3 regions of the Alishewanella sp. WH16-1 genome follow, and region 3 is predicted to be linked to each of the others. Evidence: predicted binding sites of a transcription regulator. Region 3 holds the regulator's gene; each other region holds the start of a gene.
The links. The regulator FNR, encoded in region 3, switches genes on or off when oxygen is low (the NO sensors DNR and NnrR bind a similar motif). The targets are predictions, from matches to a motif close to TTGATCTAGATCAA.
Positions count from the first base shown of each region.

Region 1: AAY72_RS09240 (GbsR/MarR family transcriptional regulator) is a predicted target of FNR. The motif match lies at 5,198-5,211, and genes of this name have one in related genera.
Region 2: ccmA (cytochrome c biogenesis heme-transporting ATPase CcmA) is a predicted target of FNR. The motif match lies at 5,561-5,574, and genes of this name have one in related genera.

Region 1 is NZ_LCWL01000096.1:59,183-69,603, forward strand. It holds gene AAY72_RS09215 (TonB-dependent receptor) at 1-296, shown strand, start outside; gene AAY72_RS09220 (sodium-dependent bicarbonate transport family permease) at 475-1,509, shown strand; gene AAY72_RS09225 (DUF3240 family protein) at 1,526-1,840, shown strand; gene AAY72_RS09230 (cytochrome d ubiquinol oxidase subunit II) at 2,162-3,166, opposite strand; gene AAY72_RS09235 (cytochrome ubiquinol oxidase subunit I) at 3,163-4,536, opposite strand; gene AAY72_RS09240 (GbsR/MarR family transcriptional regulator) at 4,577-5,140, opposite strand; gene AAY72_RS09245 (methyl-accepting chemotaxis protein) at 5,411-7,030, shown strand; gene AAY72_RS09250 (adenosine deaminase family protein) at 7,157-8,383, shown strand; gene AAY72_RS09255 (hypothetical protein) at 8,697-8,885, shown strand; gene AAY72_RS09260 (sensor histidine kinase KdpD) at 9,043-10,421, shown strand, end outside.
Region 2 is NZ_LCWL01000037.1:30,227-40,647, reverse strand. It holds gene AAY72_RS04140 (cytochrome c-type biogenesis protein) at 1-94, opposite strand, end outside; gene AAY72_RS04135 (redoxin family protein) at 91-669, opposite strand; gene AAY72_RS04130 (heme lyase CcmF/NrfE family subunit) at 662-2,623, opposite strand; gene ccmE (cytochrome c maturation protein CcmE) at 2,626-3,129, opposite strand; gene ccmD (heme exporter protein CcmD) at 3,129-3,422, opposite strand; gene AAY72_RS04115 (heme ABC transporter permease) at 3,419-4,156, opposite strand; gene ccmB (heme exporter protein CcmB) at 4,158-4,823, opposite strand; gene ccmA (cytochrome c biogenesis heme-transporting ATPase CcmA) at 4,817-5,476, opposite strand; gene AAY72_RS04100 (flagellar hook-length control protein FliK) at 5,770-7,821, shown strand; gene AAY72_RS04095 (sodium-dependent transporter) at 7,892-9,304, opposite strand; gene AAY72_RS04090 (YciI family protein) at 9,472-9,771, shown strand; gene galE (UDP-glucose 4-epimerase GalE) at 9,802-10,421, shown strand, end outside.
Region 3 is NZ_LCWL01000003.1:43,336-53,756, forward strand. It holds gene AAY72_RS00815 (glucosaminidase domain-containing protein) at 1-343, shown strand, start outside; gene ttcA (tRNA 2-thiocytidine(32) synthetase TtcA) at 403-1,320, opposite strand; gene uspE (universal stress protein UspE) at 1,398-2,330, opposite strand; gene fnr (fumarate/nitrate reduction transcriptional regulator Fnr) at 2,488-3,192, opposite strand; gene AAY72_RS00835 (sulfite exporter TauE/SafE family protein) at 3,229-3,903, opposite strand; gene ccoS (cbb3-type cytochrome oxidase assembly protein CcoS) at 3,893-4,105, opposite strand; gene AAY72_RS00845 (heavy metal translocating P-type ATPase) at 4,102-6,483, opposite strand; gene AAY72_RS00850 (FixH family protein) at 6,519-7,007, opposite strand; gene ccoP (cytochrome-c oxidase, cbb3-type subunit III) at 7,076-8,050, opposite strand; gene AAY72_RS00860 (cbb3-type cytochrome c oxidase subunit 3) at 8,043-8,225, opposite strand; gene ccoO (cytochrome-c oxidase, cbb3-type subunit II) at 8,231-8,839, opposite strand; gene ccoN (cytochrome-c oxidase, cbb3-type subunit I) at 8,850-10,277, opposite strand.

The DNA.
Region 1 (10,421 bases), on a different contig from region 3:
GGCTTAACTATGCAAGTAATGGCTTGACTGCTGCGCTCAGCCTGACGCTGGTTGGTGATCAGTACTGGCAAGATTCCAATCTGCCTCGTGGTACAGGTACGGCAACTATTGATGCCAAGATACCATCCTATCAGGTGGTAGATTTGAGTGCCGAGTATGAACTGTCAAAACGTTGGTCCTTATTCGCTGGCGTAAACAATCTGTTAGACGAAAATTATTATAGCAGGGTTAGAACTGACGGCATTGAACCCGCAGCCGAGCGAACGGCTTATATCGGTTTCAGATTTAGTCTGTAACACCCGGTATTAATTTGGCTTAAAGTAAGCTTCTGTATAGCAACCCCGGTTTTGTACTGGGGTTTTTTACAGTAAGAATTAACATGGGAGTGAGCAAAATCAGTTAGTATCCTGCTGTTCAGTTTGCCACAGTATCGATTAGCCTCTATGCTGGCGCGTAGAGTAGTTTGAGGTGAAAATGGATATATTACTAACAGTCGCGGATTATTTTATCGTTGGTCTACAAAAACCAACTTTGGCATTTCTACTTGGCGGTATGTTGATTGCGGCACTCGGAAGTCGCCTCACCATTCCAGAGCCTGTCTACAAATTTATTGTTATCGTCTTGCTGCTAAAAATTGGTTTACAAGGCGGCATGGAAATCCGTAATGCTAACCTTGCTGCACTGCTACTTCCTGCCTTTTTTGCCGTCATAGCTGGTGTGTTAATTGTGCTGTTAGGTAAATACACCTTAGCAAAATTACCTGGTGTGAAAGAAACTGATGCCTTAGCCACGGCCGGCTTGTTTGGTGCGGTTTCAGCCTCTACCTTTGCCGCTGCGATGCTGCATTTAGATGATATTGGTATGGAGTACGAAGCCTGGGTATCGGCACTCTACCCCTTTATGGACATACCAGCCTTAATATTGGCAATAGTGTTAGGCCGCTTAGCCAGTGATCGGCAGCAAGCGATGGCCGAGGCTACGGCGGATAAACCCCAAAAATCAGTGCGTAAGCCTATCTCAATTAAAGAAATTATTATCGATAGCTTACAAGGTTCAGCGCTTACTGCGTTATTATTAGGGTTGTTAATTGGCTTATTCGCCAAACCGGAACCGGTATATGCTTCTTTTTATGAACCAGTATTCCGCGGTTTCTTATCAATTCTAATGCTCATTATGGGTATTGAAGCATGGCAGCGTTTAAGTGAACTACGCAGAGTGGCGCATTGGTACGTCGTCTATGCGATTGCAGCGCCAATTGCGCATGGTGCTATTGGCTTTGGCTTGGGCTATTTAGCGCATCATCTAACTGGGTTTAGTGCAGGCGGGACCGTACTATTAGCGGTGATGGCAGCGTCAAGTTCGGATATTTCAGGCCCTCCGACACTCAGGGCGGGTATACCCAAGGCAAATCCTTCCGCTTATATTGGTTCCTCAACCAGTATTGGTACCCCGATTGCGATTGCCGTCTGTATTCCATTATTCACCGAATTAGCGAAAGTCGTGTTTTAAGGCGCGGGAGTCCATTATGAAATATCAGGCTTATCAAATTAATATTATTGCGGAAAAGGTGCTGGAAGAAGATCTCATCGCGTTATTAGAAGAGGCTGGCGCCAAGGGTTACAGTATTTTCGAAGCGGGCGGCAATAGCTCTTTACACCTGCACCCAGCGCAGCATGCTTCAATTATCGATGCCTTACATCTGATGAAAATTGAGGTCATTGTGAAAGATCAGCAAAAAGCTGAACAGATTGCTGAGCAGATCACTCAGGAGTTTTTTGACACCCAGCCTGGCATTGTTAGCCTCAGCGAAGTGTGGATTTTCAGACCGCAAAAGTTTTAGGTAACTTAGCTGGCTATATTTAAAAGTCGATTATTCCTAAATTGGCTTATCGTAAGCTTTGCTGCTGTGGCCAGGGTTATTCTGGTATTTCAGCTGTTGCTCCTTTCTGGTACAACACTGCTATCGCCCTGAGATATGACGATTGTGGGGCGTAGGCTCCATTCTGTGAAGAGGTGGCGCAGTCGCCTAAACGTGTTTTAAACATTGACAGCAGCCCTCAAAAATGGAGGGCTGCTGTGTTTATGGTGATCACCAACTTTTCCTATTTTGGGTTTAAGCCATTAGCCTTACAAAAAATGGCTTAGCGCTCTCATTGTCTTATTAGTAATACTTCAAACCATCTGCCTTACCGCGAAACGCATAATAGGCAACCGCGGTATAGGCGGCGATAATCGGAATGACCACAACAGCGCCGAAGAAAATAATGGTCAGGGACTCTTTGGAGCTGGCCGCTTCATACAGTGTCATCTGGTTCGGCACCACAAAGGGGTAGAAGCTGAGTGCTAAGCCGACAAAGCTGCAGACAAAGATCACTTTACAGATAAAGAACGGCAGCCAGGCGCCGCGATCATCGGGCAGCGGTAGCCGTTTTAAAGCCAAATAACCCAGCGCGAACATCGCAAAACACAGCAGCGGAATGGCGGCAAATAAATAGGCCAGTGGCGGCTCGGTCCAAACCTGATACACATTAGCATTTACCAGCGGATTGATGGCGCTGACGGCCAAAATACCGGCCAAGGTCCAAACCCCGGCCAGTTTACACTGCCGGATAGCATGGCGCTGTAAATCGCCACTGGTTTTGCCTATCAGCCAGGCATTGCCAATCATCGCATAGGCGGCGGTAACGCAGAGGCCGCTAAAGCTGGCAAACACGACACTGCCAACGCTGTATTCCAGCCCCATAACATAGATACCCAGCATAAAGCCCTGGCTAAAGGTTGCCAGCAAGGAGCCAAATTTAAAGGTCCAGTCCCAGCGGATTTTCCGCTCCGGTTTTACTTTGGCGCGAAAATCAAAGGCGACACCGCGTAAGATCAAGCCAATCAGCAACAAGGCGGCGGGCAAATACAGCGCATGCAGAATCGCACTGTGCGCCGCCGGAAAAGCCACCAGCAGCAAGCCGACGGCCAGCACCAGCCAGGTTTCATTGGCATCCCAGAACGGACCAATAGAGGCAATGGCGGTATCGCGCCAGGCTTCTTGCTGCATCGGCAGCGTTATGCCCACGCCCAAGTCATAACCATCCAGGATGGCATACAGCAGTACCGCCAGTGCTGTCAGGCCGGCGAACACCAGTGCCAGATTTTCTGCAGTCAGGAAATTCATGCTTCGACTCCTTCATTGGCGAGTTTGGCTTTCTGTTCCGGTAGGCCTGGCAGCGACAGGTCATATTCCTCAACCTCAATCGCCCGTTTTGCCAGCCAGAATAAGGTTTTAACATAGGCCAGCAGTAACACCACATACAGCGCCAGATACATGATTAGCGTTAAGGCAACCTGCTCACTGGCCACAGTGGTCACGGCGTCACTGGTTTTTAGCACACCATATACCAGGTATGGCTGGCGGCCGATTTCGGTCACATACCAACCGGCCAGGGTGGCGATCCAACCGGAGAACGACATGCCGATTAATACCTTATATTGCAGCGGTGATAATTCGCCTTTTCGGTACAACCGCAGGCTACACCACCAGGCCACGGCCAGCATTAATACACCGATACCCACCATGACCCGGAAACTGTAGAACACCGGCGCCACCGGTGGGTGTGCGTCCGGAAATTCGTTAATGCCTTTCAGCTCACCGTTTAAATCGTGAGTCAGAATTAAACTGGCCAGTTTTGGAATTTCCAGCGCAAAGCGGTTAGTTTGAGTTTCAGCATCAGGGATCGCAAACAGCACCAGTGGCGCGCCTTGCTGGGTATGCCAAATTCCTTCCATCGCAGCGATTTTCTGTGGCTGATGCTCTAAGGTATTTAAACCGTGCAGGTCGCCAACAAAGGCCTGGGTTGGGGCCAGCACAGCAGCGGTAAACAGGGCGGTTTTTAGTGTCAGGCGCGGGGCTTTTTTATTGTCACCGCGATATAGCCGGTAGGCAGAAATACCGGCTACCAAAAAGCAGACCGTCAGTGCCGACGCCAGCAGCATATGGGTAAAACGATACGGGAAGGAGGGGTTAAAAATTATCGCCAGCCAGTCAGTGGCATGCGCTACGCCATCACGCATTTCAAAGCCAACCGGAGTTTGCATCCAGGAATTGAGCACCAGGATCCAAAATGCCGACAGCGTAGTACCTATTGCCACCAGTAAGGTGGCCAGCGTATGCAGCCAGCGCGGTACCTTGTTAAAACCAAACAGCATAATGCCGAGCATGGTTGCTTCGAGGAAAAAGGCGGTCAGGATTTCGTAGGCCAGTAACGGGCCGGCAATATTGCCTACTGTCTCCATAAAACCCGGCCAGTTGGTGCCGAACTGGAACGACATCGTAATGCCACTGACTACACCCAGTGCAAAGGTCAGTGCAAAGACTTTGACCCAAAAGCGGTAGGCGCGCATCCACACCGGGTGCTGTGACAGGTCAAAGCGGATTTTAAAGTACACCAGCAACCAGCCCAGGGCGATGGTAATGGTTGGGAACAGGATATGAAAACTGATATTGGCCGCAAACTGAATGCGTGACAGCAACAGGGTGTCTAACATGGCAACCTCACTACAACAGAACAACAGGTGGCAAAAACAGCTAGGCTTGTTTTGCCGGATCTTTTTTACCTAAAAACTTATCGGTAAATTCCAGTACCTTGCCAACGCCGGAGCCTAACTTCATTAAGGTATTCAGCTTCTCCGGCGACAAGGATTGCAGGCTTTGCGTCCATTCAGTAATGTTCTCCAGCAGATCGTGAATTTCGGCGATGCGCTTTTGGGCAAAGGCTTCTTCCGGATTAGCCGCTTCGTCCATCATAATGTCACGCAGTAAGCTAAGCGTCGGGTCCATTTCCCGTTTGCGCCGCTCTTCAAACACCCGGTTGGCCATATCCCAGATACTACCGCGGCTATGATAAAACTCGCGCCGCTCGCCGGGTTTATGGCTAACCTGCACCAGCTGCCAGCTACCCAACTCTTTTAACCCCATACTGACATTGCCGCGCGAAATCCCCAGCAGCTCACCAATTTCATTGGCACAGAGCGGTTGCTCGCTAATCACCAGCAGGGCGTAAATTTGGCCAACGGTACGGTTAAAGCCCCAACGGCTGCCCATTTCGCCAAAGTGGTAAACAAAGGATTCAATCATTGGAGTCATTTGCATATGCGCATCCCGTTACTGAACTTTCAGAAATTTCTGAAATAATAATACGCTTGTTGCTTGATCCAGATCAACATAATTTGCAGGTATGGCTGCGAACTAATTAAAAGAATTTAGTGGGCGTTGAGCGCACGATTCAGAAAAAAAGTTGGGCTTTTCTATCGACAGGACTGTTAAGGCTTGATAGAACTGCTAAAGTAGTGAAACTCACCCGCGAAACATTCATTACGGATCAAGTTAGTTACGCCGTTAACTTAATGCAAGGTTTAACCTATGTTTAGAACAATATCCATTCAAAAACGTTTACTGGCAGCCTTTGGCGCTCTGGCTTTTATGCTGGCCGCGCTGGGTCTTTATAACCTGAATACCATGTCGCAAATTCGTGAACGGGCGAATTTGGTTGAAACTAATACTTTACCTTCACTAATGAGCCTGGCGGACTTAAATCTGAACGTCACCCTTCTGCGGGCCTTAACCTTACGCTTGATGTTAACTACCGACATTACGCAGGAAGGCGCCACACTGAACGAAGTAGAGCAATTACGAGCAGAGGTGCGGCGTAATGAGCAGGCATTTTCTGCTAACATATATCTGGATGAAGAGAGGGAAGTTTTTGCTGATTTCGAAAAAAGATTACAGCAATATTTGCAGTTACAGCAAGAAGCGATCGAGTTTCTGAAGCAGGACGAGACCGGTATGGCGCTGGATTTGCTGCAGCAAATTAACCCGATTACGGCACAGATGACAACGGATTTACTCGATCTCACCCGTATCAAACAGCAAGCTGCTAACACCGCGCGAACCGAGTCAGTCAGTGCTTATCAGGCCGCCCGTATTATTGTTATTGTACTAATAGTGTTAGCGGTGGCGATTGCTATAGTGATTGCACTGGTTATTTCGCGCAGCATTAATGCACCGCTGGAGCAAGCGGTTGAGTCTGCCCGGCAAATTGCTGAAGGTGATTTGACGCAGCGTATCAATAAAGACGGTGACGATGAGTTAACCCGCCTGGCTGAAGCCTTACAACAAATGCAGCAAAAACTGCGTGATGCCATTGGCCATATCGCCAGCTCAGCCAGTCAGCTGGCCTCTGCTGCGGAAGAACTCAATGCCGTTACCGATGAGTCAGCGCGCGCCATTCAGCAACAAAATGACGAAGTACAACAAGCCGCGACCGCGATCACTGAGATGAGCTCAGCCGTTGATGAAGTGGCGGCAACGGCGATGCAAACCTCAGATGCGTCTGCACAATCGGCCAACTTGGCCAAAGATGGTAGCCAGAAGGTTACCCAGACCCGTGCTGTTATCGGCAAGATGAATACCGAGGTTCAGCAAAGCGTCACCGTGATTAATGTGCTGGCAGAAAAAGTCTCGTCAATTAACCAGGTGCTGGAAGTGATTCGCAGTGTGGCCGAGCAAACCAACCTGCTGGCGCTGAATGCGGCGATCGAAGCAGCCCGCGCCGGTGATGCCGGCCGCGGTTTTGCCGTCGTCGCCGACGAAGTGCGTAGTTTGGCGCACCGCACCCAAACCTCCACCGGTGAAATTGAACAAATGATCCAACAAGTGCAAGGTTCGGTACGTGAAGCGGTAAATGCCATGGGGCTAATTAGCCAAAACGCTGGTGATGCCCAAAATGTGGCTGAAGAAGCTGCCGCAGCCCTGGGGCAGATCGCGACCAATATTACCAGTATCAGCGATCAGAACCATGTCATTGCCAGTGCCGCTGAAGAGCAATCGAAAGTGGCACGGGAAATTGACCGTAATATTATTACTATCAGCGACCTGGCCAATCAAACCTCAGCCGGTTCGCAGCAAACCTCTGCCAGCGCAACAGAATTGTCGCGATTAGCAATTCAACTTAATGAGCTGGTAAACCGCTTTAAGGTTTAATTCATGTAAAGCAACAGGGCGCTATCGGCGCCCTGTTGCTTTTAGAGCTTATGCAATTTTTCGTTACCATTCCTTTGTGGCAAGCTGATTGTGATATTCTTTCAGCTAGTTAACAGAGGAATGATTATGCCACGCTACTCCGCCGACTTTATTAAGATGATGCCCAAGTCCGATTTACATTTGCATTTGGACGGCAGTTTACGGTTAGACAGTCTTATCGACATGGCCAAACGCAGCCAGGTCACTTTGCCTTCTGAGACGGTAGCTGGCTTAAAAGAGCTGGTGTTCAAAGAGCGCTATCAGAATCTGGGTGAGTATCTGCATTGCTTCCAATATACCTGTGCCGTGTTACGCGACCCGGAAAACCTGCAACAGGCCGCTTACGAGCTGGCAGTGGATAATCAGGCGGAAGGGGTCAACTATATCGAAGTGCGGTTTGCGCCGCAGTTGCTGATCGATCTGACCCGCGGTATCGATTTCGACCGGATTATGCATGCAGTGAATAACGGTCTAAAGCAGGCGATGCAAGAATATAACGCCACTGAAGCGGTACTGAGCGGTCAGAAACCACCGTTTTATTATGGCATTATTAACTGTGCAATGCGGATGTTTGGTAATAAAGGTTTTTCACCTTATTACACCAACCTGTTTCAATTAATGCGCGATTTTGCGCCGATGGATGTGATCAAACTGGCAGCGATGGAGTTGGTACGGGCCAGTGTGCGGTTAAGGGATGACGAGGGCATCCCGATTGTTGGTCTGGATTTGGCGGGGCAGGAGGCGGGTTATCCGGCGGGTAAATTTAAAGAAGTCTATGAGTACGCTCACCAACACTTTTTACTGAAAACCCTGCATGCCGGCGAAGCCTACGGTGCGGAAAGTGTATTTGAAGCCATTACCGAATGTTATGCCGATCGTATTGGCCATGGCTATTCGATGTTTATCCCGGAGATGATTAAAGATCCGGCGATTACTGATAAAACTAAATATATTAATAATCTGGCTTCTTATATCGCCGATAAGCGTATCGCAGTAGAGGTTTGCCTGACCAGTAATCTGCAAACCAATCCGGCAATTACCGATATCCGCCAGCATAAGTTTAAAGATATGTTGGAACACCGGATTGCTACGGTGATCTGCACCGACAATCGTCTGGTGTCTAATACAACTGTCAGCAAAGAGTATCAGCTGGCGTTGGATAACTTCGATGTGCCGCTAAAACGGTTGAAAGATATGGTGGCGTACGGCTTCAAGAAAAGCTTTTTCCCAGGCAGCTATGTCGAGAAACGTCAATACGCTAAACAATGTCTGGAATATTTTGACCGTGTAGCTCAGCGTTATGGTTTTATTTGATTGAAATCAGACGTTTACGCTTGGTGTCGCATTTTGCATACATGCTAAGCTGTTGTTTTTTAAAGACTCTCTTATTTGCCGCTTTTTGGTGTCGCTAATTAGCAACAGTTAGCGGCACCCCGGTTGCCTTCCTTCCGTAAAAAATATAATAACTTATTGATTTAAAATAATTAAATTAAGTTGGTACGACTGCTGCATTAATATCTGTGACGCTGCAGGGGAATAGCGTAAAAGCAATAAGTATTACTTTTACGCGATTCTCCTGAGACAGCACCGAACGCTCCCATATGGAGCCCATAGCCGGAGAAGTATCATGGATATGTTTTTAAGTTTTATCACGCTGTTCCTGGTTGCCAATATGGCCATTGTTTTTACGCTGTTACGTCGTGTTGATCTGAATAACGCCAGTGTTCAGGCTTGGGAGCAGGAGCAATCTGCCCGCTCAGCTAAGGCTACACAACCAGTTTATGCGCAGAGCATGAACACTGAGTTAGCGCAGTAATCGAATCCCATAGATCAGCGATCTAGCTGAATCTGCCTTGGCCAGTCTTAGTACTGGCCTTTTTTTTGTAGCGCAGCGGCAGTTTCTACCGCTTTCGGCAATACAAGGCCCTGAATTTTCAGTAAACTAAACTCAGACTTTTCTGAGGGTGGAGCCTATGCGCTTTTCCGTGCAAACCGCATCATTACGGCAACTGGTATTGCTAAGCTTTTTTTTGGCGTTGATTCCGGTAGGCGTCTTGTTATGGCAAAGTAATAAGTCATTAAGTGGCGTCAGTAACTATGCTATCGCATCGGCTGAGCAGGCGGTGTCCAGCGTACGCCAGGCCGAAAGTATGCAAAGCCTGGTGGTAGACATTGAACGTGCCGTGCGCCAGTTTGCGGTGGTCCGTACCGACGCCTTACAGCGGCTAGCCTTAAATCATATCGACAATCAACTGCAATTACTGGAGCAACTCTGCCGTGATCTTCCGGATCTGGCATTGTGTGGCGCGCAGCGCAGCGCGTTACAGGGGCTGCGGGCGCGCTTTAACGAACCACTAACCGAAGTCCCGGAAGCATTACTACAACAGGTTCGTACCCAGCAACAACAAATTACCAAAGAAATCTGGGATCTGCTGGAGCAACAACTGGATCGACAACAACAGCAGGTTACCTCCACCCAGCAACAGCTGGCCTGGGAAACCTTCGCGCTGGTGATGCTCACTTTACTGTTGGTACTTTGGGCGTCCGGCCGGATTGCCGCGCCGGTACAAAAGCTGGACCGGATGATTCGGGCCATTGCTCAACCCAAGCATCAGTTTCCGGACGAAAAGCTGCGTGGCCCGCGCGAGCTGACCGAATTAGGTGAGCAATTACGCTGGTTAAGTTCCCGCTTGCAGCAACTGGAGGCATTGCGTTTAATTTTACTGCGTCACGCCTCACACGAATTAAAAACCCCGCTTTCCAGTATCCGTGAAGGCTGTGCGCTGCTCAGTGAGCAGCTGGTTGGGCCTTTAACACCGCAGCAACAGGAAGTAGTAACCTTACTCAATGCCAGCGCCGACCGCCTGAGCGTACTGACCGAGCAATTACTGGACTATAACCGTTTACTGCAGCAAGCACAGCCGAACTGGAGTCAGGTGGTGCCGCAGCAGCTGATGCAGGAGTGTTTTAATGACCACGCCTTGTCACTGCAGCAGCGCCAGCAGCAGGTAAAGCTGGATTGCCAGCTTAGTTCGCTCTGTACCGACGAAATGTTATTCCGGCGTATTTTGGATAATCTGATTAATAACGCTCAGGCCTATGGCGCTGAGGGCAGCCCGGTTTGGGTTAAACTTTACCGGCAGGATGAAAGCATAGTGCTGGAAGTTGCCAACAACGGATCACCGATCCCGGTGGCATTACGGGAAAAATTATTTGAACCTTTTCAGCGTGGTACTACCCCACGTTTTGATGCAGTACAAGGCTCAGGGTTAGGTTTGTCGATTGTGGCTGACTGCGCCCGTTTACTTGGCGGTCACGCAGACATCGTCGACGTCGTCTATGCCGATGTCTG
Region 2 (10,421 bases), on a different contig from region 3:
GCTGCTCTTCACTTTCAAAGGTCATCAGCTCTTTGCTGCCATCAGCCAACACGCTAAAACTGACCAGCAATAGCAATGCAATTAAAGGCTTCATGGTTTAGCCACCCACTGTTGATAAATTGGCGCCAGTTTGCTGCGCCAAACCTGGGGGTTAATATCACCGATATGATGGGCCCGCACTATGCCTTCGGCATCAACAATAAAATGCTCCGGCGCGCCACTTACGCCTAAATCCATCGACAAACGGCGGTTGCGATCCAGAATATTGAACTGATAAGGGTCGCCAAAACTTTGTAGTCGGCTTTGCACATCCTTTTGTAGGGTGGCTAAATCAAACACTTCGCCAAACATCGGATCCTCGGGTAACACATAGTACAGACCAATAATTCGCACACCCTGCTCGTTGCGCAGCTGGCTCATATACCCCAGCTCGGCATTACAGGTTGGGCACCAGATACCCCAGACATTCAGCAAGAAGGTCTCGCCTTTTAAACTTTCCGGCGTCCACTGCTGCTGTGGGTTCATTAAATCCGGCAGGCTAAAGGCAGGTAGTGGTTTACCGATAATGGCGGAATCGCGCTCGCGCGGATCGGAAAACAGGCCGCTTAATAAAAACAGCGACAAGCCTAAAAACAGCACTAGCGGAATATAGAACAAGCCTTTACGCATGTCGCACCTCCACCGCGGTGGTTGGGCGACGATAGCGTTTATCCAGCAGCGCGATCAGTGCACCCAGTGACATCAGCAAGCCGCCTAACCAGATCCAGCGCACAAAAGGCTTCACATAAACCCGAATCGCCCAGGCGTTGCCAGGTAAGGCCTCGCCCAGCGAGACATATAAATCGCGGCTTAAGCGGGCATGTACTGCGGCCTCGGTCATTACCATGCGCTGGATTTTATATTCGCGCTTCTCGGCATGTAAATGCGTGACATAGCGGCCATCAACAGTACGCACATCCAGCTCTGCCGCCTCGCCGCCATAGTTCGGGCCGTTCAGCTTATACACATCCTGCAGCTCAAACTCATAACCGGCCAGCACCACCCGATCGCCTATTTCCATCCGTACATCGCGCTCTTCACTGTAGGTCAGCGTCATCGCTACACCGACCACCAGCACCGCAAAACCGATATGGGCCAGCGTCATGCCATAGTGCGAGGCCTGTAGTTTGGCGATACCTTTAGACAGTGAACCAAATTGCTGCAGCCGCTGGTAAATTTCCAACAAGGCCGACAAGCCAACCCAGGCACCGAGTAATAACCCCAGTAATGCCAGATTCGCTGTTACACTTTGGGTGGCCGCCAGAGTACCCAGGGCCAGGATCAGGCTAAATACCGCCACCATGCTGAGGGGTTTTAACAACGGCGCCGCCTTTTGCTGCTTCCAGCGCACCCAGGGGCCTAAACCCAGTAACAACGCAAAAGGAATATTCAGGTAATAAAACATCTGGTTAAAGAACGGCTCACCAATAGAAATCGAACCTAAACCGAGCTCTTTATGTACCAGTGGAAACAGTGTACCCAGCAGGACAACCAGGGTTGCCGTCAGTAAAAACACATTATTACCCCACAGCATCACTTCGCGGGAGAACAGCTCATAACGTGCCTGACTGCGTACCGAATGCATGCGGCTGGCATAGAGTAATAAGGAACCACCAATGACAATCAGCAGGAAAATCAGCAGAAAGACGCCGCGCTCCGGATCGGCAGCAAACGAATGCACCGACACCAGCACGCCGGAGCGCACTAAAAAGGCACCAAGTAAGCTAAGAGAAAAGGCGCCCAGCGCCAGCAATACGGTCCAGGATTTAAAGGTACCCCGCTTTTCAGTAACGGCCAGACTGTGGATCAGCGCCGTACCCACCAGCCAGGGCATAAAGGAGGCATTTTCGACCGGGTCCCAAAACCACCAGCCGCCCCAGCCCAACTCTTTATAGGCCCACCAGCTGCCGAGCATAATGCCCAGCGTCAGGAACATCCAGGCTGCTAAGGTCCAGGGTCTGGCCCAACGCGCCCAGGTGCTGTCAAATTTGCCACCAATTAATGCCGCAATGGCGAAGGCAAAAGACACCGCAAAACCCACGTAGCCCATATACAGCAGCGGCGGGTGAATGATCATACCGAAGTCCTGCAGCAGTGGGTTAAGATCATTACCCTCTACCGGATAAAACGGCAGGCTGCGCTCAAACGGATTCGACATAAACAGCGAAAAGGCGATAAAGCCAACGTTAATCAGGCCCATAATGCCGAGGATCCGGCCTTGCATCAGCAAGGGCAGGCCCTTGGAAAATTGTGCCACCAGCGCGGTCCAGGCTGCCAGAATCATCACCCACATCAGCATAGAGCCCTCATGTGAGCCCCAGGTGGCGGTGAGTTTATAGTACCAGGGCAGGATTGAACTGGAGTTGGTGGCAACGTTGATAACGGTAAAGTCATCGTGATAAAACGCCCAGCACAGCGCGATAAACGCGAGCAGCGTAAAGACAAAATTACCCACGGCTAAAGGCTTAGCGACCAGCAGGGCCCGCTCGTTAGCGGTAAAACTGCCAACTAATGGCACTACACCCAGCAATAACGACAGCGCAAAGGCAAACGTCAGCGTCAGCTGCCCTAATTCAGGAATCATGCTTAGCCTCCGTAGTTAGCGCTGCTGCGCTCAGACTGCTTTAGCTGGCTGGGCGGGACGTGGCGGATACCTTTCATCGCTTCGGCGACTTCCGGCGGCATATATTCTTCATCGTGTTTAGCCAACACTTCGGTTGCCGCCAACACTGTCGCGCTTTTTAACGAGCCCTGTGCGACGATACCCTGCCCTTCACGAAACAGATCCGGCAGAATACCTTCAAATTCCACGGTGGCAATTTCGCCACTGTCATCGGTTAAATCAAAACTGACTTTTAGGCTGGTTGCATCACGCTTCACCGAGCCTGGCACCACCATACCGCCTAAGCGTAAACGCTGACCAACATCGGGTTTAATTTTGCCTTCGCCCAGGCCCTGCACCAGCTGGCCCGGGGTATAAAACAAATTAATATTTTGGCTAAGGGCAAATAGCATGGCACCGATAGCACCGGCAATCAGGCCGATGACTAGAAGAATGGAAAACAGGCGTTTCTGACGTCTTGATTGCATTAGGTCTGTTGCTCCTGATACTGCTTAACTCGTTGTTCGCGTGCCAGCCGGGCGGCTAATTGCTGCTTAAATTGTTTGTGTTGGTAGTAACTCCAGACGATTAACCCCACCAGCAATAAATAGGTTAAGCCAAAGGATAACCAGACAAAAAACGCATAGCTGATGCCGGTGGTCGCCATGGCTAAAAAGTCACTAAAGCTGGCGAAATAGAACGGAAAAAGGCCAAAAAGTTTCTGCGGCAGCTCGGGACTGGCGGTAAAAAGCATAAAAAAATGACTCAGACTGTGCATCATACTTTACCTACCAGTTGTTTTACCCAGGGCCGGTGCTGTTCATTTTCCAAAATAGCGGTGCGTAGCCGCACGCAGGTTAACCACAGCATAAGTAACTTAAACGCCAGCAAACTAATCAACAACGGCCATAACATACTGGGATCGATTGACGGTTTGGCGAATTTGGTAATAGTCGCACCCTGGTGCAGGGTGTTCCACCACTCCACTGAAAAGTGGATGATGGGTAAATTAATCGAGCCAATCACTGCCAGCAAGGAAGCAACCTTGGCACCGGTTTGCCGGTCTGAAAAGGCACCATGCAGTGCCATGACACCAAAATACAGGAACAACAGAATCAGTTCAGAGGTTAAGCGGGCATCCCACACCCACCAGGCGCCCCACATTGGCTTACCCCAGGCCATACCGGTTAAGAGGGCAATAGCTGTATATACCGCACCAATTGGGGCAATCGCCAATACAGCCCATTGCGCGGTTTTAATTTGCCACACCAAGGCGGTAAAGGCAGCAATCGCCATCGCCAGATAGGCGCCCATCGACATAATGGCCGAAGGCACATGGATATGAATAATACGGTAGCTGTCGCCTTGCTGATAATCGGTTGGCGTAAAGCCCAAACCCCAGATATTGCCCAGCAGCAGCGTGAAAAGCGCACTGGCCATTAACCAGGGCGAGAGTTTGCCGCAAAAATGATAAAGGGTTTCTGGCTTGGCCAGCGGATGTAACCACTTAAACATATCAGCTCACATTAATTTTCAGGGCACTGCACACGGCCATCGGCACCAGCGCCAGCGCAAACAACATTATTGCCAGTAAAATTGCCAACTGCCCCTGATAGCCAAGCCCGATACTGGCGGCCTCAATCGCTGCACTGGCAAAAATCAGCAGCGGAATATACAGCGGTAAAATCAACAGGGCCAGCAAAATGCCCCCTTTATCGGCCGAAACCGTAATGGCCGCGCCAAGCACACTAAGCAAACTCAGTACCGGCGTACCCAGCAGCAGTGTCAGTGCCATCGCGCTAAAGGCGGCACTTTCCATATCAAACAGCAAGGCCACCAACGGCGATAACAACACCAGTGGCAGGCCGGTACTAAGCCAGTTGCCGCTGATTTTCGCTAATACAAAGGGCATTAATGCCTGTTGCGATGCGACCAGTTGCTCGATCACGCCGTTACGGTAGTCATCTTTAAACAACCGCTCAGCCGCCAACAGTACGCTGAGTAAGGCGGCGATCCAGACAATACCTGGCGCCATTATACGCAGCATATTCGGCTCTGGGCCAACGCCCAGCGGAAAAAGTGTTAATACGATGATAAAAAATAATACCGGATTCAGCCAATCTGACTTTTGCCGCGCTAACAAGGTTAGCTCGCGCTGTAAGAACACCACAAAACTTACCATCGGTAGTGGATCTCCAGTGCGAACAGCTGTGCATATTGCAGGCTAAGTGGCTGATGAGTAGTGAGAATAATGGCTCCGCCCTGCTCGAGGTGAGTAACAAAATGCTGCTGCAAGGTGGCGATAGCGCTTTGATCCAAAGCGGTAAAGGGTTCGTCGAGGATCCAGATTTGGGCTTTAGTGGTCCATAACCTGGCTAATGACACCCGGCGTTGCTGACCGGCAGAGAGCATCCGGCATGGGATATCTTCTAAACCGGCTAAGCCCAGGCTCGCCAGCAGGGCCAGATCATCGGCCGGTGTTAGATCACAGGCGGCGCGCCAGAAACGTAAGTTTTCCAGCGCGGTCAGCTGTTCATGAATACCACTCTGATGGCCGATAAAACACAGGTTAGTCGCATAATCGACCCGGCTTTGCGCGATAGCTTGCCCCTGATAATACAGCTCGCCTTCGTCGGCCCGTGCCAAACCGGCTAAAATACGCAATAAGCTGCTTTTGCCGGCGCCGTTTTTGCCTTTGATTTGCAGTAACTGACCGGGATGTAGCTGCAAAGATAACTGCTCAAATAGCACCCTGTCCTGCTTAACGCAGCTGAGGTTGCTGGCAGCGAGCAATGCGCTCTGCGCGTGCGATTGGGTTGATTGCGTAAGATCCACTGGCCTTAACTATCGACTCTGCAAAAATTTGCGCGCATATTAGCATAACAGGCGACGAATACGAATCAGAACCGGTACTAAGCCATGATCCAGATCAGCATCTTTTCCGCAACTTATCCACCACACTCTCTGCTGCGGTTCGGTACCACCCCAACTACTTTATCCACACGTCTCCGGTACCGGTCTGACCAGCTGATTTTATCCACAGCACTCCGGTACCGGTCTGACCAGTCAGATTCTTCTCCCGCTGCCTGTCAAAGGCCCAGGCGGGCGTGCAACGGGCAGCTCAGTTAATGGACCCTTTACTCCCACTGCTAAGAGCTGGCCAAGCATTGCCTACTCAGAGTGGCGCAGCTTTAGTGTTAAATACGCCGTATCCGGCACAACTTGAGTTACAAGCTGGCGCACCGTTATTAGTGCTGCGCTCTGGAGCTGCTGAGCTTCGTTTATCATTACTGCAATTACCTGAGTTGCCCCTCGGCAAAGCTTTAACAGCGACACTGGCATTTGAGCCAGGCCAGGGGATCCGCATCCTCGTCAGCCAGACTGGCGCCGCCATCACGCTGCCGTTGACGGCGCCACAGCGCACTATCTTGTTGCAGCCGCAGCAATTAACGCAACTTGCGCAGCAACTTAACCGTGGTGAAAGCCCACTGCTTGATGGTAAGCCGATATTGACACCAGAGATACAGCGCTTTCTGACGACGAACGCCCCGATAACTCTGCAGTTAGGCAGTCATGGAACCTTATCGGTGCAAACCGCTACACCGCGGGCAACTCAAAGTATTCCGCTGTCATCATTAAAAGAGCCTGCCGTCATTCAGAGTTTGCTTGCCACCAGGCTGCCGTTGATGAAACAATCTCAAACAGCCGAGGCTAACGGTAATAGCATGAAAACACTGAATTTAGACAAAGTCTTACAACTCTCTGGCGCTAATATCGAACAGCATAATGTCCGTTTGCAACCGGGGGTAGACTATTACGCGCGGTTACAAGTTAAGGCTAACCAAGCTGCCGAGTTAGTTGTGCAAACGCCGCAAGGTGTATTGCGCTTGCCGCTGCAGCAAGTGCCGCCGCTGCCGCCCGGTTTGCCACTATTATTGAATTTTCAGCAGCTTAATGCTGAGCGCTTGACGATACAGGTTAAGGTTCTGACCGGGATAGCAACGGAGATACCACTTACTGCAACCCAAGCCCGATTGTTGCAGGAGCCAAAACAACTGGCGATGCTGCAGCAACAATTAAGCCGGGGGGAGGTGCCGGCGCAACTGGCCGGTGAGCCGTTGAAACTTCCTGCAACGCTCAGCAGCAATACTCAACCAGTCAACTTACAGCTGCAGCCTGCTTCTACCACAAGCACAGCTGCCGGTAGCACATTTGAGCCAAAGGGCATACTTTTATCAGTGCAGCCGGTAGCCGCAGAACAAGTACTACAGCTTAATAATAAAGATTTTCTGAAACCGCTACCCTGGCAGAGCAACCAGGGCGCGGCAACAGCGACATCTGGCGCAGATAAAGCCACAAACCACGTGGCTGAGCAGGGCTGGCGTCAGTTACTGCCGCTACTTAGCAGCAGTCCGGCCCGACTGGCTGCCTTGCCGGAAATGCCCGCGGCTGTCGTGGCATTACTGCAGCAAGTCCGGCAAGCTCAACCGGGCGGTAATCAGGTACTTAGTGTGTCGGAAATCCAGCAACAGCTGCAAGCCGTGTTGCAATTTCAGCCACTGCAGGCTCAGCCTAATCTGAGCACTGGCGCCGGCACGCTGGCCGTAGCGATTCAATTATTGTTAGGACATTTATTACGTCAACCGTTAAGCGACAACAGCAAAGCCGGCGGCAAAATCCAGCAGCTGGCGCAGCAAATTGGCCAGTTAGATAACCAGCAAGCCAGCCAATTGCTGCGGGCACTGGGCAGCCACAGTAGTTTGCTGCAGTTATCGCAGCTGCAAAATGCTGATTTGCCGCAGCTAAACCAGCAGTGGTTTATTCCGCTCGCGCTGCAGCAGCAACAAGAAAGCCGGTTTAGTGAAATTTTACTCGAGCAACGTGAAGCAGAGAAAAAGCCAGGCGCAGAGAAACAAAAACTTTGGCAACTGACGATGAAGTTTGATTTGTGCCAGTATGGCCAGCTGTTGGCTGTCGCTAAACTGGCGGGCCAGGATCTGCAACTGCAATTTTATACTGATCAGCCCGCAGCGCTGCGCCAGGCCGAGAAGTTTTTACCCTTGCTCACCGAGCGCTGTCAGGCGCAAGGCATTCAGGTTAGCCAGGCCGCTTGCCAGCTCGGGAAAATCCCCGACACCCTCGGCAGCCGCAGAACAAGCCTTATCGCTACCCAAGCCTGAGTTATCCACAGCACTCCGGTACCGGCCAGACCTCAGAGGTCATACCGGTACCGGAGTGCGGTTGGACCAGTTAGAACAGTAAGTTTTTACCGAAATAGATGGTTGAGACGGTGTTTACAAAAATAATTAACAGGATCAGTGGGATAAAAGTACCCAATGAGAAGTTAACGTATTTTTGCAGCACTGAACCGGCAAAGCCCGGGTTGCCATCGGCGATTTCTTTATCCAGGTTGTGCGCTTTCCAGCGGTAAACGACAAACAAACACAGCAAGAAACCGTTTAACGGCAGAATGGTTTCGTAGAACATGTCGTAAACCATATCGAAGAAGGACTTGTTGTTACCGCCATAGTTCAGAATATTGCTTAGCCAATCTATGCGACCAAATGACAAGGCAGATACTACCGCCAATGCCACCATTACCGCACCTAGCGTGTAAAGCGCCTTGCGGCGGCTTAAACCTTTACCGTCCATCACACTGGCCACCGGCACTTCGATAATGGATACCAGTGAGGTCATGGCAGCAAAAAACACCAGTAAGAAAAAGAACGCGGCGACAAAAGAAGCACCGAAATAGCCGATATCCGCCTGTAAAGCCAGGAAAATTTTTGGCAAAAACATAAAAATCATGCCGATACTGGACTCGGATAACTCGGCGATTTGAATGTCAGGATTAAACGAAAATACTGCAGGCAGGATCAGCAAGCCGGAACAAGCGGCAACTAACAACGATAAACCTGCCACGGTTTTACCGGCTGAGACGATATTGTCATGCTTTTGGATATAAGAGCCATAGGTGATCAGGATACCCATTGCCAGTGATAACGAGAAGAATGCCTGCGCCAAGGCACCATTTAGGACTTCACCGGTAAGCTTAGTAAAATCCGGGATAAGGAAAAACTTGACGCCTAACATGGCGTTATCTAGTGTCAGCACGTAAATTACCAGTGCAATTAGCATGATAAACAGTGTCGGCATTAATACCGTAGTCGCCTTTTCGATACCCTTTTTGACACCACCCTGCAGAATTAAGAAGGTTAAGCCGACCACCAGCGCCATATACACAAAGAGTTCATTGCTGTTAATAAAGACATTAAAACCTTCAGGATCAGCCAGTTGGTCGAGCTGGCCTAACACTGCTTTACCAAGATAACCGGCAATCCACACCGTGATCACCAGATAAAATACCCCAATCATAAAAGGGGTAATTACCGACAACCAACCCACAGTGCGCCAGGCGCGGTTTTGACCAATTTGGGTGTAAGCGCCAAGTGGATTTTGTCGCGTGTGACGCCCCAGGCTCATTTCGGCCAGCATCACGGGTAAACAAATAAAGAACACGAAAATCGCGTACATGATAAGGAAGGCGGCGCCGCCATTTTTACTGGCCATTACCGGAAAGGCGACCAGATTACCGATACCAACGGCGGAGCCGGCCGCGGCCAGAATAAAGCCAAGGCTGGAACTGAATTGTTCACGTTTCATGCGTGGGTGGACTCCCTGAATGGATTTTTTTAGTTATTGTTAGAAAAAGCGCCTTCATGCTAACAGCCTGTGCCGGGAAATCCTAGCCCGACCTGCCGGCCTGAATTGGTTTTAAAGCACAAATCTGCTAAGGTGCAGCCAGAATTTCTAGCGTAGCGAGTTTTAACATGTTCTATATGATTTATGCCGAAGATGCGGCCAATAGTCTGGAAAAACGGTTACAAGCCCGGCCGGCGCATTTAGCCCGCCTGGAGCAATTAAAAACGGAAGGTCGGCTGCTAATGGCCGGCCCGCTGCCCGCCGTTGATTCAGACAATCCAGGCGCAGCCGGCTTTACCGGCTCGCTGGTGGTGGCTGAATTCCCCTCGTTAGCAGATGCAGAAGCCTGGGCTGCGGCTGACCCGTATTGGGCAGCAGGCGTTTATGTTAAGGCGACTGTTAAACCTTATAAAAAAGTCTTGCCTTAACTGCTTCGTTTTTTAGCCAAAGGATTGCCTATGAGCTCTTATATTTTGCTAACCGGCGGTGCCGGTTATATCGGTAGCCACACGGCACTGTGTTTGCTGCGCGCTGGCTATAACGTGATTAGCTTTGATAATTTTAGTAACAGCTCGGCAGAGTCGCTAAAGCGGGTCGAACAACTGGCGGGTAAATCACTACTCAGTATCAATGGTGATATCCGCGATCAGGCCGCGCTTACGGCAGTATTCAGTCAGTATAAAATCAGCGCGGTGGTTCATTTCGCTGGTTTAAAGGCGGTAGGAGAATCGACCGAACTGCCATTGCATTACTACGACAATAACGTCGCTGGCACTGTCACCCTGTGCCGGGTAATGCGGCATTTCCACGTCAAAAAGCTGGTGTTTAGCTCTTCGGCGACGGTTTATGGTGATGCCAAAGAAGTGCCTATTAAGGAAACTTCGCCACGCTCGGCTACGAATCCTTACGGCCAAAGTAAGCTGATGATCGAGCTAATTCTGGAAGACTTAGTAAAAGCCGAACCGGACTGGTCTATTGCACTGCTGCGCTACTTTAACCCGGTCGGCGCCGATGACAGTGGCCAGATCGGCGAAGATCCTAATGGCATCCCGAACAATTTAATGCCGTTTATTTCCCA
Region 3 (10,421 bases):
GGGCACCAGCCGTTTTGCCATAGAGGGTTATAATTTCTTCGGCCAGTGGTGTTTTCGCGAGGGCTGTGGCCTGATCCCGCTAAACCGGGCCGAAGATCAGTTTCACGAGGTCGCGAAATTCGACAGTCCGGCAGCCAGTATCCGCAGTTATTTTTATAATCTGAATACCTTTCATACTTACGAGCAGTTGCGGCAGATCCGCGCACAACACCGTGCTGAAAACCGGCCTCTGCGTGGTGAAGCCCTGGCACATGGTTTGAGTGCCTACTCTGAGCGCGGTCATGAATATATCGAAGAAATTACCGCGATGATTCGTTTTAACCGTCGTCTACTGGAAGATTAAGCGATAAAAAAGCCTGCTCAACTGAGCAGGCCTGGTGTTGCTGCCGTAGCCTGTTACGCTCAGCTTAATTCCACTGCCTGATGCACAATTAACTCGTCATCTTCCTGCTCGAAACCTACTGGTACGCTAGGTACTGCAACCTTATCAAAGGCGGTATCACCATCGCTGAGCAGAGCGCTTTCTTTGCTAATCGCCGCAAAATCAAACAGCGTTTTATCGGCCAGATGGGACGGCACAATGTTCTGCATTGCCTGAAACATGGTTTCAATCCGGCCCGGGAAACGTTTATCCCAGTCCTGCAGCATTTCTTTTACCACCTGCCGCTGCAACCCGTCCTGTGAGCCACAGAGGTTACACGGGATAATCGGGAAAGCCTTGGCTTGCGAATATTTTTCGATATCCTTTTCTTTGCAGTAAGCCAAAGGCCGGATCACGATATGTTCGCCGTTATCACTGATCAGTTTGGGCGGCATCGATTTCATCTTGCCGCCATAAAACATATTTAAAAACAAGGTTTCCAGCATATCATCGCGGTGGTGGCCGAGGGCGATTTTAGTTGCGCCCAGTTCTTTGGCAGTGCGGTACAAAATACCACGGCGCAGGCGTGAACACAGCGAGCAGGTCGTTTTGCCCTCTGGGATCTTTTCCTTGACGATGGCATAGGTATCTTCAGTAACAATTTTAAAGTCGACGCCAATGGCTGTCAGATACTCTGGCAGCACATGCGCCGGGAACCCCGGTTGTTTCTGATCAAGATTCACCGCCACAATACTGAAATTAATTGGCGCCGATTGTTGCAGATTCAGCAGAATATCCAGCAGGGTATAAGAGTCTTTACCGCCGGATAAACACACCATCACCTTGTCGCCTTCACTGATCATGCCAAAATCAGCAATGGCCTGGCCAACGTTACGGCGCAGCCGTTTGTGCAGTTTATTCAGATTGTATTGGGCTTTCGCTTGCGCGGCGTGAGACATCATTAACTACCAGACAGAAAAAAGGCGCACATTATACCCAAGGGTGCGCCTACGCAAAAGAGGAATAGGATCCTGCTCTAGGATTTCTCCAGCGGACAGACAAAGTTTTCCGGTTTTAACGCCAAGACATCGCAGTCCAAACGGTCAATCACATGCTCGGCGGTATTGCCGATAATGGCAGCCGATAAACCGGTTCGGCCGATGGTACCAATTAATACCATTTCCGCATCCAGCTTCCGCGCTAGTTTCGGGATCACATCTTCTGGCATACCCTCCAGCACATGACACTGGTCCGCCGGAATCGCATAGTCATCGGCGAGCAGCTTGACGGCTTCTTTATGGTGGCGCTGCATAGTGCTGTTATATTCCTGCGGATTAAACTCCGGGATTTCGATGGCGATATTAACCGGCGTACCCGGATAGGCATTGACCAGATGTACCTTGGCGTGCAGCAATTCAGCCATTTGTAACGCTTTAGTAATTACGCGTTTATTTAATGATTTATGATGTTCTTGTTCGCTGCCGGCATTAACTGCGGCGATAATATTTCCTTGCTCCGGCCAGGCGTGTTCTTTTACCAGCAATACCGGGCAGGGACACTTGCGTAAAATATGCCAGTCAGTTGGGGTAAAAATCATCGATTTCAGTACGTCATGATCATGAGTACCTTTAATGACTAAGTCGAAGTTATGCTCCAGTACCGCCTTGACCACGGCTTCGAAAGGTCTGTTGTGCCAAACCACCTGTATCGCAATGTCGAGCCCGGCGGCCGTTGCCGGTGCTAATAAACTGCTAAGCCAGATTTCACGATCCTTAATCACCGCTTGTTTCATGGCTTCGCGCTCATCACCGGACAACATGGTGGTCATTTCGTAAGAGAACTCGTATACCGACAGAAAGGCCGTTAATTTACCGCCTTGTTTGCGGGTTAGTTCCAGCGCACGATCCAGCGCTTTTTGCTGTTCCGTAGTTGGATCCAGTACCACTAAAACATTGTTGTAAATCGACATAATATCTCCGGCTATCCATTCTAACTCACCTAAGTGTAGTCAAAATAACCGGAGTTGGTAGCGGGGCCTTTGTGTTAAATCAATAAACAAGCAACAAAGTTAAAGCGGCGTTGCGGCGCAATAGGCGTTGTTGCTTTACTGAAATCAATATGGGGGGTTAGCAATTCCCTGCCAGATTATTTAGTGCCGACGCATCAAGAATGGTAATCAGTTTACCGTCGACATCAATAATCTGATCTTTATGCAGTTTACTCAGCAAACGGCTGATGGTTTCCACGGTTAAGCCCAGATAATTACCGATATCACTGCGGGTCATCGTCAGACGGAAAGCCTTAGACGAAAAGCCCCGGTTACCGTAGCGTGATGCCAGATGATTGAGGAAGGTCGCCAGTTTTTGCTCGGCAGTTTTCCGGTTTAACAACAGCAACATTTGCTGATCTGCCTGAATGTCCTGGCTCATCAGCCGCATCATTTGTTGCCGTAATTTGGGCAGTTGATCTAATAACAGTTCGAGATTATTGAACGGGATTTCACAAATCATTCCGGTTTCCAGCGCTTCAGCGTAACTGACGTGTTGCTGGGTGTTGATCGCATCAAAACCGATAATATCGCCGGGCAAATGGAAGCCGGTAATTTGTTGCTCACCCTGTTCGGTCAGGGTAAAGGTTTTAAAGGATCCGGTACGCACGGCGAACAGCGATTTTAGTGCGGTGCCACTTTCAAACAGAATATCGCCTTTATGCAGCGGGCGTTTACGCTGGATAATGTCATCCAGCTTGGTCATTTCCTGATCGTTAAGTGAAAATGGCAGGCACAGCTGGCTAAAACCACAATCCTGACAATTAATCGCCGAGCGTTGCATCGAATGGATCCTAAAGTCCCTAATATGACTGCTAGCTTAAAAAACTAACCTCTGCAAAGCAAGCCATATCGTATAAAAGCCATAGATAGCCAGTATAGCCGCAGTCGCATAACGAAACAGCATATTTGCTTTGAGCTGACGTAAGGCGTTGGCTGCGCTGCCAACGGCGAGAAGAGCGGGCAGGGTACCGATGCCAAAGCCAAGCATCAGGGCGGCACCCTTTAGCGCACTGCCGCTGGCCAGACTCCAGCTTAAGGTGGAGTAAACCAGGCCACAGGGCAGAAAGCCCCATAACAGGCCATAGCGGTAAGCTTTGCTGGCGGAATCCAGTGGTAACAGCGCTTTGCTCAGTGGCTGTAGCCGCTGCCATAGGCCCTGACCAACCTTTTCTAATCGGGTTAAACCAAACCAGAGCCGGCTAATGTACAGCGCCATGGCAATCAGCAGCAAGCCGGCAAGCAAACGCAGCCATAGCATGGATGCCCCGGTCACTTGCATCGCCGTAATACCAAAATAGCCAACCAGGGCGCCGAACAAGGCGTAAGTCGTTAAGCGTCCGGCACTGAGTAACAATGGAAAGTACCAGCCGTGACGGCGTTGTTCTGCCGGTACACTCAGTTGTAAGGCACTGGCGATACCGCCGCACATTACCAGGCAATGACTGCTCCCCAACAAACCAATCAGTATAGCGGCGAGAAAATCAGGGCTCATCTTGGCGCGACGGGCTGTTATGGTTTGGCTGCTGGCGCGGGTTGTCAGACTGCACCTGCTGCTTATCCTCATCAAACAGGATGCTTAAGCCTTCTTTTTCCAAATCTTCAAACTGTTTTGAGCGTACCGCCCAAAAGAAAATCCAGATACCGATGGCGACAAATAAAATGGCAATCGGGATCAGTACATAAATAATGCTCATTTCTTCAGTAACCTTAACGAGTTAGATACCACCAGCAAGGAGCTGAAGGACATACCAATCACGGCAATATAAGGTGATACAAAGCCTGCTACCGCCAATGGAATAATAATCAGATTATAGCCTACCGACCAGCCAAGGTTTTGTTTGATGGTACGGGCGCTTTGTTTACCACCGGCAACTAAATCTAATACCAGGCTGACATCTGGCTTTAACAGCACCACATCGGCCTGGTTTTTTGATAAATCCGCGCCTGAGTGCACGGCGACAGAGATATGGGCGGCATTAAAGCCAGGGCTGTCATTAATGCCATCGCCAAGCATTAAGACTTTATGGCCATCGGCAATCAGTTGCTGGATCTGCGCGACTTTTTGCTCTGGCGAGCAGCCCTTTACCATAAAATCTAACTGCAGCTGCTGGCTGATCTGCTCTGCTTGCTCAGAGCTGTCGCCGGTCAACATGCCTAAACGATAACCCTGTTGCTGCAGTTTGGCGACCAGTGCCGGCACTTCCGCCCGGATCTGATCACTCAGCTCTACCGCAGCAATCGGCTCGCCATCGATCACCAGATATACCATCGCATTGCTGACTTCGCTCAATTGACAAAACGCCGCACTGCCGACTTTAAGCTGTCGTTGTTGCCAGCTGCCACTGATCCCAGCGCCAACGGCGACGCTCACCTGCTGCAGTTGCAATGGTTCGGTCAGATACGGAGCAAAGGCCCGGGCGATGGGATGCTCGGAATAGCGCTCCAGATTGGCAATGAAATTCAGCACCTCAGCTTCACCGTATTGCGTACTGAGTAAGGTGACCTGGCAGACACTAAACTGGCCTTCGGTAAGGGTACCGGTTTTATCGAACACGATATGGCTGATTTCTGGCAAGGTTTCCAGCGCCTGAGAATTTTTAATCAGGATCCCCTGACGGTTTAAGCGTGCTAAGGCACAGGTAATAGCGGTGGGGGTTGCCAGGCTGAGTGCACAAGGGCAGGTGGCAACTAAGACCGACAAGGTAACCCAGAATGCCCGGTCCGGGTTCCACCAGAAATACCATAAACCAAAGGTCAATACCGCTATTACCAGTAAGCGTTCGACAAAGTATTTTGCCAGCTGGTCAGTTTTTTCCACCAACCGCGGTTTTTGATTTAGCGTCTGCTGCTGCAACTGGATAATCTGGCCCAGGCGGGAGTGTGCCAAGGCCTCGCTAACGCGAATTTTCAGCAAACCATCATGATTGATACTGCCTGCCAGTACTGTATCGCCGGGCCCTTTACTAATGGGCCGGTATTCACCGGTTAGCATCGATTCATCAACCGAGCTTTGCCCCTCTGTGACGATACCATCAGCTGGCAGGGTTTCGCCGGCTTTGACCAGGATCAGATCGTCAGGTTGCAACCGGCGCGCCGAGGCACTGGTTGGGCCCTGCTCAGTTAATAAAGTGGCGGTGACCGGCATAATCTTTAGCAGGTTGCTGGTGGCCTCTCGTGCCTGGGCCCGGGCGCGGTATTCAAAAAACTTACCCAACTGCAGCAGAAAAGTAAACATACAGACCGATTCAAAATAGACTTCACCGGTATGAAACAGCGTGGCATAAGACGAGGCGAAAAAGGTATACCAGAGCGCCAGACTAACCGGCACATCCATATTCATCTGCCTGGCTTTAATGCTGCGCCAGGCACTGAGAGTGAAAGGTTTGGCGGCATAGAGCAGCACCGGTATGGTCAACAGCATACTGATCCAACGCAGATAGCCTTCATGCGAGGCTTCGATACCCGTGTATTCGCCAAAGTACAGTGCGAAGGCCAGCATCATCACTTGCATGGTGAGAATGCCCGATACCGCCAATCGTTTCAGATAGCGGTTTAATTCCTGTTTAAAGGTCTGTTCTTCCTGATCGGCAACAAAAGGACTGGCCTGATAACCCAGCTCAGAGATTTGCCGTAAAATGCCGCTTAATGGCAGCTTATTGCTGTCCCAACTGACCGACGCACGTTGGGTAGAGGCGTTAACCGTAACCTTGGCAATGTCTGGCAGTTTTTTCAGTTGCTTTTCAATTAACCAGGCGCAGGCAGCGCAGCTCATGCCGGATAGTGACAATTCCAGTTCAGTTAAATCGCCATGCTGGCGGCTGATATCGGCCAGTACGTCTGGCTGATCAAAGTTGGCTAACTGGTTGGCAAGCTCGTCGGGCAGGGCGGTAACTTTAGCCGCGGCTTCGGTACGGAAGCGGTAATAGTCTGCCAGGCCATTATTAATAATGGTATCGGCAACCGCCTGGCAACCTGCGCAGCAAAAAAACTGCCGGTTACCATCGATATGCAGGGTAAAACGCTCGCCGGTAGCTACCGGCTCATGGCAATGGAAACACTGCAGGTCGCCCAAGACGCCTCTTCCTTAATCAATACAGATAACAGTGATTATTTATAACCCAGTTTAATTTCCTGCTCAGCCGGCAGCACCAGATTGGCTTTGAGTCGCCATTCATTGGACGCATCCGATACGGTTAAGCGCCAACGACCATCTGGTGTCAGGGGTAGGGTGGCAACATAAAGTAGTTCACCACTGCGTTCTGCATCGACAGCAAAATCCCGGGCGCCGAGGGTTGGATGATAAAAGTCTAAATGAATGCTGTCGCCCAGCACCGCATTTTCGGCAAAGCGCACTACGGCTCTATTGCCGGCGACCAGGATGCTGGCATCCAGATTACGCAACGCCGCTTCACGGTACTTGGCAAGTTGCAAGTTGATACTTTTACCCGCCGCATAATAATCATCAATGACGACTTCCGGTTTGTGTTGTTGCATCACTACCACGGTATGCACCGCTTTTAGCGCCGTCAAAACCGGTATCGCAATTAATACCCAGGGCCAGACATATTTATACCAGGGTTTGGTATCCTTTTGCATTCGTAACCTCATTATAAAACTAAGCCCCTGTACGGGGCTTAGATTCTATCAGAACATCCTGCCTGGTGTTAGCGCAGGTCTTCCGGATTCGCTAAGCGATAAACATAGGCTGTCAGGATATGTACCTTGTCTTCACCCAGTGTTTCTTTAAAGGCAGGCATCACACCGTAACGGCCATTGCGCAGCGTTTCTTCGATATCCCGGGCAGAGCCGCCATATAACCAGATATTATCAGTCAGGTTCGGCGCACCAAACGGCAGATTGTGGGCGACGCTACCGCGGCCATCAGCGCCATGACAGGCGGCACACATACCAAACTTGGCTTTACCGGCTTCGGCGTCTTTTTCATTGACGGCGCGACCGGAGAGTTGCAGCACATAGGCAGTCATTTCTTTGATGCCCTGGTCGCCCAGTGCGGCTTCCCAACCTGGCATTGCGGCTTTACGGCCGTACAGCAAGGTTTCTTTGATCTTATCTGGCGTACCGCCATATAGCCAATCGTTGTCTGTCAGGTTCGGGAAGCCTCGTTGACCGCGGGCATCTGAGCCGTGACATAGCGCACAGTTTTGCAGGAACAAGCGCTGACCGATTTTCAAAGCTTCAGTGTCATAAGCCAGATCCAGTACATCACGCTTGGCGAAAGCTTGGAATACCGGGCCATAGACTTCGTCGGCTTTGGCGTTTTCTACGTCCAGCTGCACGTGACGGCCTTCAGCACGAGCCAGCTCAACCGCCTGCCGTGACTCTTCCAGCGACTTAATGCCCTGATTGGAGCTGGTCCAACCGAGGAAACCTTTGTAATTTCCCAGACCCGGATAAGCAGCCAGATAGAACACTGACCAAATCAGGGTGGCAAAGAACATATAGGTCCACCATTTTGGCAGTGGGTTGTTGTACTCTTTTAAGCCATCAACTTCGTGATCAGTAGTCTGATCTTCAGGTACGCCCACGAAGTTTTTCAGGTTCCACAATAACAGCACTAAACACAATACCAGTACCGGTATGGTCAGTACCCAAATCCAAAGATTCCAGAAGCTACTCATGCTCCTTCTCCCGTTTCGAATGTTGTTTTCCGGATTCCGGTTCGTCGTCAAATACTAAGTTAGCGGCTTCTTCGAAGTCAGACTTACGTTTTTTGCTGTAAGCCCAAATCACAAACGCCACAAAGCCAACGAACAGGATCACTGTCAGAATGCTGTGAACTGTTGCAAATTCCATAACCGTTACTTCAGCGCTGTGCCCAGTGATTGCAGGTAGGCAATCAGGGCTTCCATTTCGGTTTTACCTTTAACTGCTTCTGCAGCACCGGCGATATCTTCATCGGTGTAAGGTACGCCGAAACTCCGGAAAATCTCCAGCTTACGGGCCGTGTACTTGCCGTCCAGAATGTTGGTATCTAACCACGGGTAAGCCGGCATATTCGACTGTGGCACCACCGAGCGTGGATCCATCAGGTGCGCATAATGCCAGTCATCACTGTAACGACCACCCACACGGGCCAGATCCGGACCAGTACGCTTTGAGCCCCACAGAAACGGATGTTCCCATACGCTCTCACCGGCAACCGAGTAGTGACCGTAACGTTCTACTTCAGCGCGGAACGGCCGAATCATTTGGCTGTGACAGTTGGTGCAGCCCTCACGGATAAACACATCCCGGCCTTCCATCTGCAGGGCAGTGTATGGCTTCAGGCCGTCAATTGGCTGGGTGGTTTCATCGAGAAACATCAGCGGAGTAATTTGAACCAGCGTACCAAAGCTGATGGCGATAATGGTGAAAATGCCCAGTAAACCAACGCTTTTTTCAATTTTTTCGTGATGATTTTTTGACATTTGGCTCTCCTTAGGCGGCGGCTGCAGCAGGTTGGGCTGCTGGTGTTTTACTGCTTACTGTCTTGTAGACGTTGTAAGCCATCAGCAACATACCGGCGACCACGAAGGCACCACCAATAAAGCGCATCAGATAGAACGGCATCGAGGCTTCCAGGCTTTGGACAAAGCTGTAAGTCAAAGTACCGTCAGTGTTAACTGCGCGCCACATCATGCCTTGCATAATACCGCTGATCCACATTGCTACGATGTACAGCACCACACCAATAGTGTGCAGCCAGAAGTGGGTGTTAATCAGTTTTAAGCTATACATTCCGTCTTTGTTATATACCGCCGGGATCAGGTGGTACATAGCACCGATAGAGATCATCGCAACCCAGCCCAGCGCACCCGAGTGCACGTGACCTACGGTCCAGTCAGTGTAGTGTGACAGTGCATTCACGGATTTGATCGCCATCATCGGGCCTTCGAAGGTCGACATACCGTAGAATGACAGCGATACAATTAAAAAGCGTAAGATGGGGTCGGTTTTCAGCTTATGCCAAGCGCCTGACAGCGTCATAATACCGTTGATCATGCCGCCCCAGCTTGGTACGAACAGCACCACAGACATCACCATACCTAAAGACTGGGTCCAGTCAGGCAGGGCAGTGTAGTGCAGGTGGTGTGGACCGGCCCAGATATACAGTGCAATCAGCGCCCAGAAGTGGACGATTGACAGCCGGTAAGAATACACCGGACGACCTGATTGTTTCGGTACGAAGTAGTACATCATACCCAGGAAGCCAGCGGTTAACAGGAAACCTACCGCGTTGTGGCCGTACCACCACTGCACCATGGCATCTACCGCACCGGCGTAAATTGAGTAAGACTTACCCAAATTCAGCGGGATCACCATGCTGTTGACGATATGCAGCGCGGCAACGGTAATAATAAAGCCGCCATAGAACCAGTTCGCGACATAGATATGGCTGGTTTTACGTTTAGCCAGAGTACCGAAGAACACGATAGCAAAACTGACCCAAACGATGGTAATCAGCACGTCAATTGGCCACTCCAGCTCGGCATATTCTTTGCTCTGGCTCAGGCCCATTGGCAGGGTAATCACGGCAGCGATAATAACCGCTTGCCAGCCCCAGAAAGTAAACATGGCGAGCTTTTCTGCAAATAACCGAACCTGACAGGTTCGTTGCACCACATAATAACAGGTGGCGAATAAGGCACTGGTACCAAAGGCGAAGATAACGGCATTGGTATGGAGAGGACGAAGACGGCTGTAGGTCAGCCAAGGCGTATCAAAGTTAAGCGCCGGCCAGTATAACTGGGCTGCAATTAACACTCCCACCGCCATGCCGACAATACCCCATAATACGGTAGTGATGGCAAAGAGGCGGACAACGCTATAGTTGTATTCAACATTTAACGGTTTGGTCTGGCTCATGTTGAGTTCCGCTGCAGTTTTGCTGGTTACTAAAATACCACCTGAAGGTGGCCCTTCTTGTTATAAATGGATACGTCCGCTGGATGAGGCCATCGCAGTTGGTTGTACCCACTTTATTTGGCCCGAATGATAAGGCCTTTACCC